2 linked regions of the Variovorax paradoxus genome follow. The main gene of each other region encodes a partner of the protein of the gene in region 2 in a complex. Links are inferred from orthologs where the notes say so. Each region holds a gene or a part of one and is shown on either strand. Other genes may lie near its edges. The genes, in order: dnaX and QHG62_RS10545.

What was found.
Region 1: the proteins of QHG62_RS10545 (region 2) and dnaX are in contact, whole or in part, in a cryo-EM structure (PDB 8GIZ), measured with the Escherichia coli proteins. The link is inferred for Variovorax paradoxus from one-to-one orthologs.

The regions. Positions count from the first base shown.
Region 1 is NZ_CP123990.1:1,930,994-1,934,219, reverse strand. The notes cover bases 179-3,093. They hold dnaX (DNA polymerase III subunit gamma/tau), read right to left. Parts: upstream 2,612-3,093; coding sequence 746-2,611; downstream 179-745. Other genes in these bases: QHG62_RS09435 (SCO family protein), read right to left, coding at 2,959-3,093; QHG62_RS09450 (YbaB/EbfC family nucleoid-associated protein), read right to left, coding at 362-694; recR (recombination mediator RecR), read right to left, coding at 179-354. Also shown: more of recR, read right to left, coding at 1-178; more of QHG62_RS09435, read right to left, coding at 3,094-3,226. UniProt on the Escherichia coli protein: Part of the beta sliding clamp loading complex, which hydrolyzes ATP to load the beta clamp onto primed DNA to form the DNA replication pre-initiation complex.
Region 2 is NZ_CP123990.1:2,162,064-2,165,373, forward strand. What follows is about bases 232-3,230. They hold QHG62_RS10545 (DNA polymerase III subunit delta'), read left to right. Parts: upstream 232-1,219; coding sequence 1,220-2,242; downstream 2,243-3,230. Other genes in these bases: mltG (endolytic transglycosylase MltG), read left to right, coding at 232-567; tmk (dTMP kinase), read left to right, coding at 564-1,223; QHG62_RS10550 (PilZ domain-containing protein), read left to right, coding at 2,239-2,616; QHG62_RS10555 (TatD family hydrolase), read left to right, coding at 2,750-3,230. In the rest of the region: more of mltG, read left to right, coding at 1-231; more of QHG62_RS10555, read left to right, coding at 3,231-3,310. UniProt on the Escherichia coli protein: Part of the beta sliding clamp loading complex, which hydrolyzes ATP to load the beta clamp onto primed DNA to form the DNA replication pre-initiation complex.

The sequences.
Region 1 (3,226 bases), 230 kb from region 2 along the record:
CCCGATGCCGTCGAGCGGACTGAGCTTGCCCATCAGCACGAAGTAGTAGCCGCGGAACGCACCTGTGCGCTCGAGCGCCGCCTGGTCGGCAGGCGTTTCGACCACGCAAAGCTTGCTCGCGTCGCGGCGCGGGTCCAGGCACACGTTGCAGACCGGCGCCTCGGTAAAGGTGTTGCAGCGCTCGCAATGCCGCACGTTTCCGGCCGCCTGCTGCAAGGCGCGCGAAAGCATCTGCGCGCCCTCGCGGTCGTGCTGCAGCAAATGAAAAGCCATGCGCGAAGCCGACTTCACGCCGACCCCGGGGAGGCGGCGCAGCGCATCGATCAATGCGTCGAGCGAGCTGGCGTCGGCCATCAATCGCTCAGAACGGCAGCTTCATGCCGGGCGGGAGGCCCGGCATGCCGGCCGTGAGCTTGCCCATCTTCTGTTCGCTGGTTTCCTCGGCCTTGCGCACCGCGGCATTGAAGGCGGCGGCCACCAGGTCTTCGAGCATGTCCTTGTCGTCGGCCAGCAGGCTCGGGTCGATGGTGATGCGCTTGACGTCGTGCTTGCAGGTCATCACGACCTTGACGAGGCCGGCGCCCGATTCGCCTTCGACCTCGATGGTGGCCAGCTCTTCCTGGGCCTTCTTGAGGTTGTCCTGCATTGCCTGCGCCTGCTTCATGAGGCCGGCCAGTTGTCCTTTGTTGAACATCGTTGGTCCTGATTGGTTGGGGAAAATTGGGGAAAGGATAAGAGACGGCGCTCAGGCGGGCTTGAGCGTTCCAGGCACGATCTTCGCATCGAATTCGCGCATCAGCATCTGCACCTCGGGGTCGTTGCGAATCGCCTCTTCGGCAACGCGCTGGCGCTCGTCGGCCGCGTGTTTGTTGCGTCGCGCGGGGCTGTCGATCACGCCGCCGATTTCAATGGCCAGCTTCACGCTGTGGCCCAGGGCCGCGAGCGCGTCGGCGAGCTTCTCGCGCGCAGAAGGCTGATTGAGCAGTTCCCGCTCCACGCGCAATATCCACTGGTCGACATCGCGCGCCACCAGCTGCGACTGCAATGCAAGTTCGCGCGCCAAGGCGTTGATGCTCTCGGCCGCAATCATCTGCGTGACGGTGGCATGCCAGAAATCGCCGTCTTCGCTAGGCGGAATGGGGGGCGCGGGAGCGCGCTGCTCATCGGAACGGGGCACGTCCCGCTGGCCCGGCGGCGGCTGGACCCGAATTGGCACCGCAAGCACCCTGGGGCGGTCTTCAAGAGCCTGCGGCTCGGCCGAAGCGCCAGGCCTCGGCGGTCCGCCCTGGCGCATTGGCTCGCTGACCACCGTAAGCCGCTGCCCGGCAGGTGCCGAGCCGGCTTGCGGCGGCAGCGGCGCGGCAGACACAACCGGCGCTTCAGCTGCCTGTGCAGGTCGAGCCGAAGGTGTTGCCGAGGGGGTTAAAACCGCCCTTGGCGCTTCATTCAGAGTTTTTTTTTCCGCGGAGCCCGAAGAGGCCGATGCGGAAGGTGCCGCGCCCGAAGGCTTGAAGGCCAGCAGCCGCAGCAGCACCATTGTCAGCGCCGCGTACTCGTCGGGCGCCAGGCCCAGCTCGCCGCGGCCGTGCAGGCACAGGCTGTAGAGCAACTGCGTTTCGTCGGCCGGCATCAGCGACGCCAGGCGTGCCGTGTCGGCCGCATCCGGGTCGGTGGCCGAATCGGCGGACTCCGCGCGCGAAGGCACCGCCTGCAGCACGGCCATGGCCTGCAGCACGGCGGTCATTTCTTCGAGCGTGGAAGCGGCCGACATGCCGTCGCGCCGCAGCGCCTCGGAGGTGTCGACCACCGTCTTGCCGTCGCCCTGCGCCAGCGCCTCGATGAGCTTGAACACGTGGCCGCGGTCGACGCTGCCGAGCATCTGGCGAACGCCGGTTTCAAGCAGTTCGCCGTTGCCGAAGGCAATGGCCTGATCTGTGAGCGACAGCGCATCGCGCATCGAGCCGCGCGCGGCGCGTGCCAGGAGCCGCAATGCCTGCGGCTCAGCCGGCACCTGTTCGGTCTGCAACACGCTTGTGAGGTGTTCGAGCACCGTTTCAGGCGCCATGGGACGCAGGTTGAACTGCAGGCAGCGCGACAGCACGGTGACCGGCACCTTCTGTGGATCGGTCGTTGCCAGAACGAACTTGAGGTATTCCGGCGGCTCCTCGAGCGTCTTCAGCATCGCGTTGAACGCGGTGTTGGTGAGCATGTGCACTTCGTCGATCATGAAGACCTTGAAGCGTCCCTGCACCGGCTTGTAGACCGCCTGTTCGAGCAGCGACTGCACCTCGTCCACGCCGCGGTTCGAGGCCGCGTCCAACTCGGTGTAGTCGACGAAACGGCCCGAATCGATGTCCTTGCAGGCCTGGCACATCCCACAGGGCGTGGCCGTGATGCCGCCCTGCCCGTCCGGGCCCTGGCAGTTGAGCGATTTGGCCAAGATGCGCGAAACCGTGGTCTTGCCCACGCCCCGCGTGCCGGTAAAAAGATAGGCGTGATGCAGGCGCTGCGTGGTCAACGCGTTCTCGAGCGCCTGCACCACGTGCCCCTGGCCGACCATCTCACCAAAGGTTTTCGGACGGAACTTGCGAGCGAGCACGAGATAAGACATTGGGGGCATTCTAAAAGGCGCGGAGGCGGTCCCCGGCCCCACCCCTCAATCAAAAAAAGCCCTGTCCATCCGTGGGATACCGAGGAACCGGCTTTGCCGGGCCTCTGGTATCGCCCCCAGCAGGGGGTGGGCGAAGCGACACGAAGTGCGCGCAGCCTGGGGGGTTACAATAGCCTTTGACGGGCCTCCCTGCATGGTGAAGTGGCCAACCGGGTCAGGTGGGGAACCAAGCAGCCCTAACTGCGTAGTCAGTGCCAGGGGTAAGGCTCGTCAACCTAACATCGATGAACGGACGGGCGCGGCATGCGCCCCCGCAGCGGCGCCGAATCGGCAGCCGCTGCATCCAACTAACCAATCTGTCGTAGCCCGGCCATGACCTCTTCGGCCGGCGGCAACTCGCTGGTTCGCCAGACCAGCCGGGCATGACGGTCGAACAGATAAACCTGGCCGGTATGGCGGTCGCCCGCTGCCGCGCCTCCCGTGAACAGCGAGAGCATCGACTCAAGTGCCTCGGGGGCTGGCGCCGCCGCGCTCCAGGTCGACCTCGCGCCGAAGCGCCGCAACCAGGCGCCCAGCGCAACAGGGTCGTCGGAGAGCGGGTCGATGCTCAGCGAC
Region 2 (3,310 bases):
CACCCGGAGGGGCGCTTTTTCCCCGACACGTACACCTATTCGAAGGGCTCGACCGACATCGCGCTGCTGCAGCGCGCCATGCGGGCCATGGACAAGAAGCTCGAAGCCGCCTGGGCCGCCCGGGCGGCCGATTTGCCGATCAAAACGGCCGATGAGGCGCTTATTTTGGCCAGCATTGTCGAAAAGGAGACAGGCAAGGCCAAGGACCGCTCCGAGATCGCGGCTGTGTTCGTCAATCGCCTGCGCACCGGCATGCCGCTGCAAACCGACCCGACCGTGATCTACGGCTTGGGTACCACCTTCGACGGCAATCTGCGCAAGAAAGACCTGCAGGCCGATACGCCCTGGAACACCTACACCCGTGGCGGCCTGCCGCCAACGCCCATTGCCATGCCGGGCAAGGCCGCGCTGCTGGCGGCAGTGCAGCCGGCGCAAAGCAAGTCGCTGTACTTTGTTTCGCGCGGCGACGGCACCAGCCAGTTCAGCACCTCGCTCGACGAGCACAACCGCGCGGTCAACCGCTACCAGCGCGGAGGCGGCGAACCCAAACCGAAGGTTGCCCAATGAGTGAAGGCCTGTTTCTGACGCTCGAGGGCATCGACGGCGCGGGCAAGTCCAGCCATCTGGATGCAATGGAAGCGCTCTTGAAGGCGCAGGGCCGCACGGTCGTGCGCACGCGCGAACCCGGCGGCACGCCGCTGGCGGAAACCTTGCGCGGGCTCATCCTCGAACAGCCGATGGACCCGCTGACCGAATCGCTCCTGGTTTTCGCGGCGCGGCGGGATCACGTCACGCAAGTCATAGAGCCAGCGCTGGCCCGCGGCGACGTGGTGCTGTGCGACCGCTTCACCGATGCCACTTTTGCGTACCAGGGCTCGGGCCGCGGCTTCGATGCGCAGGTGCTGTCGACGTTGGAGCAATGGGTGCAAGGGGGCAGGGGAGCGGCAGGGTTGCTGCAGCCCCACATCACGCTGTGGTTCGACCTGGCACCCGAAATCGCCGCCCAGCGCCTGGCGGGCGCGCGCTTGCCCGACAAGTTCGAAGCCCAGCCGGTCGAGTTCTTCCGGCGTGTGGCAGCCGGCTACGCGGCCCGCGCGGCCGCCGATGCGCAGCGCTTCGTTCGAATCGACGCCAGCCAGACGCGCGACCAGGTCTGGCAGCAGGTCGAGGCGGCGCTTGTCGCGCGCGGCGCGCTGGCACCCGCGAGCGGGGCGGCATTATGAGCACCTCGGCACTTTCGCCCTGGCTTCAGCGCCCCCTCGCAGAGCTGCTGCGCCAGCGCGGCCATGCCTGGTTGCTGCAGGGGCCGTCGGGCCTGGGCCAATACGAGCTCGCGCTGGCGCTTGCCGCCGCATGGCTTTGCGAGCAGCCCAAGACAGAAGAGGGCGGCACCGCGTGTGGCCAGTGCCCAAGTTGCCACGCCATCGAGGTCCGAACCCATGCCGACCTTTGCGTGCTGATGCCCGAAGTCGCCATGCAGGAGCTCGGCTGGCCGCTCGACGAAAAAGCGCAGGCCGACATCGACGACAAGAAGCGCAAGCCCAGCCGCGAAATCCGCGTCGAAGCGATGCGCGATGCGGTCGGCTTTGCCCAGCGCACCAGCGCCCGGGGCCGCGGCAAGGTGGTGCTGGTGTACCCCGCCGAGCGCATGAACACCATCACCGCCAACGCACTGCTCAAGACGCTTGAAGAGCCGGTCGGGGACGTTCGCTTTGTGCTGGCGAGCGAGGCGGCGTGGCAATTGCTGCCGACCATCCGCAGCCGCTGCCTCGGCTTTACGCTGCCGTGGCCCGCAACGGCCGAAGCTGAAGCCTGGCTGGGTGCGCACGACGTACCCGCGGCCGACGCCACCGCCTTGCTGCGTGCGGCGGGCGGCCGGCCCAGCGATGCGCTGCGGCTCGCGCGCTCCGGCCAATCGCCCAAGGCCTGGTCGCTGCTGCCAAAGGCAGTGTTGCGCGGAGACGTCGCCGCGCTGGCGGACCAGGCGCCCTCGCAAGCCATCAGTGCACTGCAGAAGCTCTGCCACGACCTGATGGCCGTCGGCAGCGGCGCTGAACCCCGGTTCTTCGAGGCGGCCGACCTGCCGGCGGCAGTGCCTTCGCACCTGGCGCTGGCCCGCTGGTCGAAGTCGCTTGCCAGTGCGGCAAGAACCGCTGAACACCCTTTCAATGCGGGCCTGATGCTGGAAGCGCTTGTGAGCGAGGCGCGAACCACCCTAAACTCTGCTCCTCGCCGACCATGAACCAACCAGCCGCCCCCGCCGCCGCCGCAACGCCTCAACGGCCAAGCGTGATCCAGCTCGCCATCAAGGAAAAGGGCGCGCTCTACGCCGCCTACATTCCGCTGTTTGCCGAAGGCGGCATCTTCATTCCCACGTCGCGCGAATACCGGCTGGGCGACGATGTCTATGTGCTGCTGACGCTGCCTGAAGACCCGCAACGTTACCCCGTGGCCGGCAAGGTCGCATGGATCACGCCGCAGCGCGCCGCCGGCAACCGGGCGCCGGGCGTCGGCATCCGCTTTCCGTCGGACGAAAAGTCGCGCCAGCTCAAGGCGCGCATCGAGGCGGCGCTCGGCGGCTCGATGGCCTCCGACCGCCCCACACAAACTATCTAGGCTCGAAGGCCAGGCTCGCCCCCAGGCTGCGCGCACGTCGTGTCGCTCCGCCGACCCCCTGCCGGGGGCGACACCAGAGGCCCGGCAGCGCCGGTCCCTCGGCGTCCCTGGCATCCGCCAGACAATCAGCGCCATGTTTACCGATTCCCACTGCCACCTCACTTTCCCCGAGTTCGCGGACCAGATGCCGCAAATCCGCGCAGCCATGGCCGAAGCGCAGGTCGACCGGGCCTTGTGCATCTGCACCAAGCTCGAAGAGTTCGATGACGTGCAGGCCCTGGCGGCCCGCTACGACAACTTCTGGGCCAGCGTGGGCGTGCACCCCGACAACGAGGACATCGCCGAGCCCACGGTCGATGACCTGGTTCGCCGTGCGGCCTTGCCCAAGGTAGTGGCCATCGGGGAGACCGGGCTCGACTACTACCAGATGGAAGAGCGCAAGGGCGGGCGCAGCATTTCGGACATGGAATGGCAGCGCGACCGCTTCCGCGTGCACATTCGCGCCGCGCAGCAAACCCGCATGCCGCTGGTCATTCACACCCGCGAGGCCTCCGCCGATACGCTTGCCATCCTGAAAGAGGAGGGCGAACACGGCTCCGGCAAGGCCGCAGGCGGCGTGTTCCATTGCTTTACCGAAACCGCCGAAGTCGCGCGCGCGGCGCTCGACCTCGGGTTCTACATTTCCTTTTCAGGC